3 regions of the Paenibacillus sp. FSL R10-2736 genome follow, and region 1 is predicted to be linked to each of the others. Evidence: riboswitches for the same ligand, from Rfam matches in the RefSeq annotation. Region 1 holds a riboswitch; each other region holds the start of a gene.
The links. Region 1 has a riboswitch for cyclic di-AMP ahead of NSQ73_RS15060 (alpha/beta fold hydrolase). Riboswitches for the same ligand answer to the same signal wherever they lie in the genome.
Positions count from the first base shown of each region.

Region 2: it holds a riboswitch for cyclic di-AMP, as region 1 does, so the genes downstream of both, NSQ73_RS13580 (APC family permease) here and NSQ73_RS15060 (alpha/beta fold hydrolase) in region 1, are expected to answer to the same signal.
Region 3: it holds a riboswitch for cyclic di-AMP, as region 1 does, so the genes downstream of both, NSQ73_RS30705 (C40 family peptidase) here and NSQ73_RS15060 (alpha/beta fold hydrolase) in region 1, are expected to answer to the same signal.

Region 1 is NZ_JBBOBN010000001.1:3,489,368-3,492,643, forward strand. Features, by position in the region: gene NSQ73_RS15050 (MATE family efflux transporter) at 1-131, opposite strand, end outside; gene NSQ73_RS15055 (MarR family winged helix-turn-helix transcriptional regulator) at 374-1,060, opposite strand; gene NSQ73_RS15060 (alpha/beta fold hydrolase) at 1,174-1,983, opposite strand; cyclic di-AMP (ydaO/yuaA leader) riboswitch at 1,991-2,123, opposite strand; gene NSQ73_RS15065 (ABC transporter substrate-binding protein) at 2,304-3,276, opposite strand, start outside.
Region 2 is NZ_JBBOBN010000001.1:3,139,927-3,143,202, reverse strand. Features, by position in the region: gene NSQ73_RS13580 (APC family permease) at 1-1,768, opposite strand, end outside; cyclic di-AMP (ydaO/yuaA leader) riboswitch at 1,897-2,056, opposite strand; gene NSQ73_RS13575 (disulfide oxidoreductase) at 2,283-2,717, opposite strand; gene NSQ73_RS13570 (DsbA family protein) at 2,714-3,276, opposite strand, start outside.
Region 3 is NZ_JBBOBN010000002.1:579,203-582,478, forward strand. Features, by position in the region: gene NSQ73_RS30695 (GNAT family N-acetyltransferase) at 1-248, opposite strand, end outside; gene NSQ73_RS30700 (C40 family peptidase) at 496-987, opposite strand; cyclic di-AMP (ydaO/yuaA leader) riboswitch at 993-1,136, opposite strand; gene NSQ73_RS30705 (C40 family peptidase) at 1,524-1,952, opposite strand; cyclic di-AMP (ydaO/yuaA leader) riboswitch at 2,010-2,148, opposite strand; gene NSQ73_RS30710 (hypothetical protein) at 2,366-3,163, opposite strand; gene NSQ73_RS30715 (M1 family metallopeptidase) at 3,208-3,276, opposite strand, start outside.

The DNA of each region.
Region 1 (3,276 bases):
CCTATGAAAAAGGCGTTTAAAATGGAATAGATGACACTCATTGACGTTCCAAGCATCATGGGTATTGCGAAGTGCGCTACGGCTTTTGCAACCGGTGCTTTCTCAAAGTAATGGAGGTTTTCTGTATCCATGCGATTCACCACTTTCTTCGTGTATGTTAGTCTCTACATTAGTTAGAATTCTAACTATAAATTGATTACGAACTTTGCGCCGCACCAAACAAACCCGTAACAAATGACAATACGGGTCTCGTGAGCGGGTGTTGACTAATCGTCAGTTTCAGACTGTATTTGGTAAAATCTTTATTGCGCTGCCTTTGCCTTCAGTTCTTCGGGAAAGACAGCGCCGCTGCTGCTAATAGGAAATGCTTTACTTACTTGTCATCCGAATCACTGGAGTTGTCCTTCGAGCCGTCTCTACCATCTCTGGAAGGCCAGCCGAAGCCGTTCATGCCGCCGCCTTGACCTTCCCGGCCAAATCCGGGGAATCTTCCGCTAAAGCGTCCGTCATCCATATTTCCCCACATACTGCTCATTTGTCCGCGCATAGCCATCAGCTTGTCGAATTCCTCTGATCCTATGCGCTCCTTAGCGGCCTCCATCCACATAGCCATTACATCACGGTCTGCATCTGTTCCTAGTTCTTCTTCTAAGGCTGTAATGACGCGGACCAGGTATTCACCGAAGGCTGCCTGTTCTTCTGGAGACAGGACTGAAAATATGCTGCCGCCCTCAACCTCCTGGCCCTCTTCCTCCCGCCCTTTCGCCGTCAGATAAATCAGCATGATGCGTTTATCTGTCTCGGAAGGCTGACGGGTGATATATTCGGCCTTCTCCAGTTTGGCCAGCAATTCATTGAGCGAGGATACACGAATGTCCAGCATATAGGATAAATCCTTCGTGCTGATTCCGTCCTTCATCCGGAGAAACGCCATGATCCTGCCTTGTCCCCGTGACGTATCTGCCATAGGGCCAACAGCGGCGTGGTTCTTCAGATGCTGTCTCTGCAACAGCCATTGCAGCTTGGCGAGCTTGTCGTACAATTCAGCATTCATATTCATTATGAATCCTCCCAGGGATATATTTACGGTACCTGTCAATCAATGTAACGGTACCTGTTGAATTTATTATAACGGTACCTGTTATACTTGTCAAAGATTTTCTACAGGTGCCGTTAATAAATTTTCCGCTGGAAGCATTGCTGGTCTTTCAGGTAATCAAGCAGTAGCCGGTTGAAGTGCTGCGGCTGACATAAATGGCTGGGATACATGGCATCTTCCAGTATTGCCAGCGTGGCGAGCGGATATTTGGCCGCTGTTTGTCTCACCTGCTCCAGAACCCGCTCATTCTGATTGCCTGATACACAAAGAACGGGAACCTGCAGCCTTAGTGCAAACCCGTAGCTGTCCGTATGTCTTAGTGCCAGACGCTGTTTAATCAATTCTGTTGTCCGTTCATGGACAAGCTCTCTTCTCAGAATATGATACGCAGACAGCCATTTGTTATATGTAATGCGCAAAGAACGGATGAACATTTCAGCCGGAAGATAATGGGCGGCCCATGCGCAGATTTGAAAGAGCTCCAGCACTTTGCTGCCTTTAGACGTACAATCTCCTAGGATGTAATTGTCCACCAACACCAGATTAATTACCCGTTCAGGATTCAGATAGGCGAATTTCTGGGCAAGCACAGCACCGCTGGAACAAGCTACGATGACGGCCCGTTCTACGGACAGTCCATCCAATAATCCCTTCAGATCTTCACACTGCGTGTCTACAATCCGGCTGATCTCCACATCCATTTTACCGGATTGCCCATTCCCTCTTAGGTCAAACAAGATCACTTTCGCCCGCTTGCTGAAATACTCCGCCTGAGGCTCGAACAGATGATGTGAAGTCGAATAATCATGAATAAAAACAATGGGCAGACCACTGCCCGACACCTCGTAATAGAGGGTAGTTCCATTGACGTCAATATACGGCATTACCTGTGCATCCTCTCATGTCGCTTACGGAGTTAGCTGCCGGATTCGGGCTTGAAGAGTAGCCCTACTCGATTCCTCGAGATTCACCCCAGAAAACTTGGTTTCCCCGCTTCCATTACGGAACTCAGCGATTACATATATTTTTGCGGATATAGATTAACAGAAACTTCAGTATAGCCCATATTCGTCTATGAATGAATAGCTTAGGTGAATTTGCCCAACACGCGCAGAAACCAGCCGCAGTGAGCCCAAAAAGCAGAGCAGCGATTCTCCCGTTACCGGAGACTCACTGCTCTGCTTGCTTTAAACATCATCTATAATCAGCGGTTCAGGATGTCATCCACCTCTTTAGCGAGGGTGTCCAGGCTTTCCTGTATTGGCAGGTTCTCCAGCCAGATATCGTTGATGCGTGTGCCCATCAGATCTTCAATCTCATGGTACGTACCGGTCATCGGTCGCATTTTGCTGAATTCCAGCTCTTCGGAAGCGACCTTGTAGCCAGGGAAAGCAGCTATGGTCTCTTTCATCAAGTCTGTGTCCAGGGAAGTAAGACGGGTCGGAAGATATCCGGTATTGGCAGAAGCATACGCCGCCTGCTCGGTATCCGACAGCCATTTCATGAATTCGAAAGCGGCTGCCTTCTCATTATCCGTTCCCGTATTCGCCAGATACGTATTCGATCCGCCGACCGGGACGCCCCGTTTGCCGTCTTCTCCGGCAGGAATCATGGATACGCCGAGATCAATTCCACTCTCTGCGGCCATGCCGGCGAACGTTTTGTAGCCGCCGACACTGGAGAAGATCAGCGCAGTGCCCGGATTGGCAATGGAGGCATAGTAGGCATCCTTATCCGTGACCCCAAGTACTTTGATCAGACCCTTGGATTCCAGATCTTCAATGAAGGTGATCAGCTTCACTGCGCCTTCGCTGTTGATGTTGGATTTCGTCTCATCCTCATTGACCACATTGGTATCCGAGTACGAATGCAGCAGCGCCTCCATCACCCAGAAGTCATAGTTGAACAGGTACATCGGCGGCTGGCCGGTAGCATCATATGCGGTCTGCAGATAGGCCTCCAGTTCGGCAAAGGTCGCCGGTCCGTTCGGATCCAGCCCTTCTTTAGCGGCGAGCGTCTTGTTTACATACATCACGGGAACACTCCGCATATGGGGAAAGGCATACAGATCCTCGCCCAGATACAGGTTGCCGAGGTCGCCGATTTTGAAATCCGAGGTGTCGAACTTGTCCGTTTCCATGAACGGTTCGAGATTGGCAATAATGTCACTGTCGGCA
Region 2 (3,276 bases), 350 kb from region 1:
TCATCAGATAAGAACGGATGAACAAGCTGGTCTGATTATGCAGAATCGCCTGCCACCAATGCTTCGTAACAAATTGCGGAATGAGTACAGTAATATGGTCTGTAGAAGCGGTTTTCCACTCCACCGTATCGATGAATTTCACCAGCGGGCGGATGATGCTGCGGTAACGCGAGCGGAGTACAATCAGGCGCACCCCAGGGTTCCACTCTTCCCACTTCTGTTCCATTTTGTGAATCTCTTCTTCATCGAATCCGACATATACAGCCACTACATTCTCAGTCAATGACTTCGCATAGCTGATCGAATGCAGTACCGCGCGGGTGACACCGGCAACAGGTACAACCACTGTGCTTCCTTTAATACAAGGTTTATCCGTAGCCGGACAAATGCGCAGCTGATCGGCAATATTCATATAATGGCGGTGAATCCGGTGGAACACGATGATTACAAGCGGCAGGAAGATGAAGGCCATCCATACACTCGAGAATTTAGTAATAATGAAGATGAGCGTAATGGTTAAGGTTGTGAGCATGCCTACTGTATTCACAGCGAATTTGCTCTGCCAGCCCTTAGGCTTGGTTCTGTACCACTGGACCATCATGCCAAGCTGTGAAAGGGTAAACGGAATGAATACCCCAACGGCGTATAATGGAATCAACCCTTCGGTATTTCCGTGAAAAGCAGCTACAAGCACAGCCGACATTACGCCGAGGAAAATAATGCCGTTGGAGAATCCCAGCCGGTCTCCGCGCACCATGAAGGCATGGGGTAAATATTTGTCCTTGGCGAACATGAAAGCCAGCAGCGGGAAGGCCGAATACGCTGTATTCGCCGCCAGGAACAAGATTACTGCAGTGATGCCTTGGATGAAGAAGTACAAACCGCCGCGGCCAAAGGTAGACTCGGTAATCTGCGACACAACCGTTGCTTTCTCATCCGGCATGATACCGTACCAATAAGCCAAAAGCGTAATCCCTGTGAACATAGCTCCGAGAATCAGACCCATCAGCATCAGCGTTTTAGCCGCATTTTTCTCAGCCGGTGCTTTGAAGTTAGGGATCGCATTGGAGACCGCTTCTACCCCGGTCAGTGCCGAACAGCCGGAGCTGAAGGCCTTGAGCAGAAGGAACATACTAACGTTTGATACCGCCGAGCCAATCTCAGGAACCTGGGCATGAGCACCGCCGGTTGCATATTTGAAGACTCCCGCGATAATCAGTACAAAGATGGATACGACGAACAGATATACCGGAATGGCTATGAAGGAAGCTGATTCAGTAACACCCCGCAGATTGACAATCGTTAAGAGCAGAATGACAGTAACCGCTATGAGTACACTATGATTATGAAGACCCGGGAACGCTGATGTAATTGCATCCGTTCCCGCCGAGGCGCTTACCGCCACCGTTAGAATATAATCGACCAGCAAAGAGCCACCGGCAAGCAATCCGGTATGAACCCCTAGATTGGTTTTGGCAACAATGTAGGCGCCCCCGCCCTGCGGATAAGCAAAAATGGTCTGCCGATAAGACAGGATTAAGATGGCCAGCAGGCCCAATACGGCTAATGCAATTGGCAATGAGTACCAGATAGCTGTGAAACCTGCGGCCACAAGTACGATTAGGATTTGTTCTGTTCCGTAGGCTACAGACGAGAGCGCATCAGAAGACAGGACAGCCAGTGCTTTCACCTTGGATAACTTTTCATGATCGAGTTCGTTCGACTTCATCGGACGCCCGATCAATAGTCGTTTTACCTTGCTTACCATTGTAGTAACAGTTCCTCTCTTTGTTAAGTTGAAACGGCAGTACCGCGCGCTGTTTTCATAAGTGGATTTCATAAATGCAGGCACAAAAATAAGCATACGGAAATGATCCGCATGCCTTGAGTGCATGGTCATTATCCCACTATTGCTTACGAGGTTAGCTGGCGGATTCGGGCTGTGGTAGCCCTACGGTTTTCGAGTCTGCTGACCCGCTTCCGATTCACCCCGTTGGCACTCGGCCAAGTTTGGTTCCCCCGTTTTTCCTTCCGGAAAATTCAGCGCATATTCAACTTCTCACAAGGACTAATAATAATCTACAATGCCTCTTCCGTAAAGCGTTGAAACAAATGAAAAAAGAATGAAAAACAACCAAAACAACCAAATCCATGATCCGGTATGTCTTGATCTTTCATTCTCTTTCATTATCCCTTTATCGCGTGATTTTACAGCATTTCTGCTTAATAATTTACACTCAATTTAAGGGAAATAGTTACTCTTCATTCTGCCTGACGGCTTCTTACTCACCTGCATCCTCTTTACGCCCTGTCCATAGCAGAATTGTGATTAATGCGAACGCAATGAGTGCCAGCAGCGGGATGGTGATGAATCCGAAATAATTCAGATAATCCGTGTTGCACGGCACACCGATTGTACATGGAAGCACCTTGCTGAGTGCCGGAATTTTCTGCTCTGCGTAATGATAGATCGAAATGCTTCCGCCAATCAAACTTAAGGGAAGGACATAAGGGATAATGCGCTTATCCCCCCGGTAAGTGGCGATTCCGAGCAAAATCAGCTGCGGATACATAAATATCCTCTGAAACCAGCATAGCTTGCAGGGCTCATATTTCAGCACTTCACTGAGATACAGACTGCCTGCTACAGCAACAACCGAGACGAACCAGGCCAAGTAGAGACAATTCCGGCGGCAGAATGCAGAGAATTTATTCATTGTGCAGCCACAGCTTCCGCAGCTACCTGGATTTGAGCATCAATCTCCTCCATATTAAAAGGTTCCTTCACCTTGACTCCATTGACAAACAGTGATGGCGTGTTGGTTACGCCGGTGTCAGTGCCAAGCTGGATATCTCTCTCCAGTTCGCTTTCGTAGGTCTTGTCTTCAATATCCTTACGCAGCAGGTCGAAGTCAATGGGCAATTCTAATTGCTGTGCCAGACTTACCAGGAAGTCCGGTGTTGCCCACTCTACCTTTTCTTCACCCTGGTTAGCATAGATGGCATCGAAGAATTTCCAGAAAGCCTCTTGATTCTGATGGTACACGGAGAGTGCCGCAAGTGAGGCTGTTCTCGAATCCGTACCGATAAAGGCCAGGTTGACGAAGTAAAAGGCTGCTTTATCCTGATTGACATACTCCTGAACGATTTGCGGTTTAATCACCCCGGTGAACTGGGCGCAAGCCGGACATTTGTAATCGCCGAATTCAACGATTTTGACGGGTGCGTCTTCTTTGCCCAGCCGTGCCATTTCACTGTAATTGAAGTCAACGGGAG
Region 3 (3,276 bases), on a different contig from region 1:
AGCCGGACTACACCCTCCATAGGGAACAGCTGGGCGAAGCCGCACAGGATTCCCTGTCCATTCACAACAGAAACGTATTGCTCACTGCGCAGCTGCGGATCACCGAATTCAACACCGAGCGCCTGCATCTGCTCCCAGGGCATCCAGCCGTAAATATTATACGGGGGCCTGTAGTTCCACTCACAGATCTCAGCAGCATGCCGCGACTCCATAGGAACAACATAAAAAGTTACCGGGGAACTTATCATAAGCAGAGGCCTCCTTTCAAGGGGACATTACTTCATTCTATAAATATTATATACAAAACGAGCCGGATTCGACGCAAAAACCTTGCAGAAAGACCGGAACTTGACAAACGCCAAAAAATATTTTATGAAAGAGCGAAATTGGTGTTTTACAAATATAGAGCGGGGTAAGTAATTTTATAGACAAAAAAATAAGCCCTCCTCCAAGATTTCGGCAAAAATCCTGGAAAAGCGCTTATATTAGGACAAATTATTGCACATCGTCATTGTCTTCGGAATCCGCAGCCACAGTCTTGTAAGCATCTGTACTCATAATCCGTTTGGCGCCAACGTAGCGGTTGACGTAGTAGCTGTCACTCAGCGAACTGATGGTTACACCACGCGAGGAAGAAGCATGTGCGAACTCACCGTCACCAACATAAATACCGACATGGGAAATGCCTTTGCCGCTTGTATTGAAGAATACAAGATCGCCCGGTCTCATCTCATCGCGGGATACAGCAGTGCCCATCTGATATTGGGAACCGGATTGGTGAGGCAGGTTAATGCCGATCTTATCAAAAACATACATTGTAAATCCGGAGCAATCAAAACCGTTCGTGGATACACCGCCGGATACGTATTTGGTCCCGATGGCTTTGTCGATAACTTTATCCATTTTGGAATCCGCGAAAGCGCTTCCTGCTCCAATGGTGAAGATGATGGAAAAGCTTAGTACTGCGGCTGCTAGCTTCTTCTTCAAAAGTAAATACCCCTTCCAAATGCCTACGAGGTTAGCTTAAGGGTTCGGTTGAAGGTCCCCTATGACCCCTCTTAGAATAGGAGGTCAATTCACCCAAAGTTGGTTCCCCCGTTTCCCTAAATCTTTAGGGAACTCGGCACGACTGTTGATTAGGATTAGCTGTTATTCAATACATGACAAAACCTTTGTTAAAAGCGATTCAATAATTACAAAAATGTTACTAAAAGCTCACTGCGATAATTGTAGCAAAGACTAGGGCGCTTGGCAATCACTTATAACATATTAATGCATTTTTTTTGCGTTTTTTAGAGTTATAGCTGCATAGAAAGACTCATATTTACGCAGCAGGTGAGCTATTGATGAATTTTTCTTTGGATTTGGGATAAAAAGGTGTTTCAGGGCCTGCAGATGAGTGTAAAAGGTAGAATAAGGAAAAGGAAAAACCCGGAAATGATTACGGCAATAATCAAAACCGGGCTCGTATAAGTTACATTTAGTTGTTAGAGGTACGAATATTCGAGGAAATGTTCAAGGGTTCAATCGTAAGCGACAGCTTGGTAGGCTGTTGTGCTCATCACTCTTTTAGCGCCAACGTAGCGGTTGGCCCAGTATGCCTGACTCATCGAACTGATGGTTACACCACGCGAAGTGGAGGATTGTGCGAATTTGCCATTGCCGACATAAATACCGACATGGGAAACTCCGTTGCCCAGGGTATTGAAGAATACCAAATCACCGGAACGCAAATTACTCTTGGATACGGCTGTTCCAACGCTGAACTGTGCCTTAGAGGTGCGCGGCAAGGTAAGGCCGATACTCTTGAATACGTATTTGGTGAATCCGGAACAATCAAAGCCGCTGGTGCTGGTGCCCCCGGTTTTATATGACGTTCCAATGGTTTTTGAGATCACAGTATCCATTTTGGAATCTGCGAAAGCGCTGCCTGCTCCAAGTGTGAATACCATCACAAGACCCAGCGCTGCTGCGGTGCATTTCTTCTTAAAGTTCTGACTTCTCAAAAGATGTACTCCTTCCAAGGCCTGCGAGGTTAGCTTAAGGATTCGGTAGAAGGTTCCCCTATGATCCCTCTAAAGCGAGATCAATTCACCCAAAATATGGTTCCCCCACTCCCCGGTGCAGGGAATTCGGCGTTTTGTGCACCAGAATAGTGACATATCGACATAAGATTAAAGGCTTCGGTTACATAGCTGCTTAATTCCATTTGAAAGATTACAAATTTGTTACTAGTAGTACAGGCATCATTGTACCAGAGGATTTACAGTTTTGCAAATGCACTTATCGCAGCTGTAAACAAAAAAGAGTCATGCACCTCACCAGAGGGGCGATGACTCTTTTAGTATGCCGTTTTGGCGGCCGATTATTGTGGGAATGATTTACTGGACCAGAGATGATACTGCGCGGCTATGCCCCACATTTTGAACAGAGTGGATGGCAGCGGGGCTGCCTGGCGCAGGAGCAGGGCCGGGAGACCGGGACAGAAGAGCGCTGCAGCGCCGCAGAGGAACAGCGTCACCAGACTTCCTGCGCCTATAATGACGGATATCCCGATGGAGTGCAAAAGGACTTTCAGACAGATCAGCAGCGAAGTGAACATGCCCGTGCCTGCAGTATAACCGAACTGCATATACAGCAGCAGCTTGCGGATAAGGAAGAGGTAGATGAGCCAGCCCAGCACATAAGGCACGAGCGTCAGCAGCAGCGGATAATCGAGAATGCCGTTCAGAAGCAGACGGTACATCTTCGGCAGCAGCCAATAGAGCGGCAGAAGTGCCAGCGCCCATTCAACGAGACTGAACAGCAGGACAGGCAGCCCATAACGCTTCATCCCGGGAAAAAAGAACAGTCCGCGCTCCCCGGCACGTTCCTGGTGTAGCTCGTGCAGCAGGCCCGCCCGGATAAAGGGGGAGAGCAGCAGCCGCAACAGAGTCAGTGCCAGGAGCAGCCATAGCCATTGCCGGACGTCCGGGTCCGTGTGCAGTGCAGTCTGCCCCTCAATATAATACAGCAGCCTGCCTATGCTACTGCCGCCGGCATCCGCATCCGGATAACGCAGCAGTACCGGAACGACGGCGCTTTTAATGAATTTGTACATGAAGTAGCCCCAGAACAGCCGGTAGATAAATAGCAGAATCAGGATATAAAATTGCTCTTTCATGCTGTGCCAACCGCGGGTTATCGAAATTTTCACAATCCTTCACCTCACCAGACAAGAGTTCCGAGCAGGGTTTCAAGCAGTGTCGTCGCACTGAGCGTCCAGCGGGAAAGAGT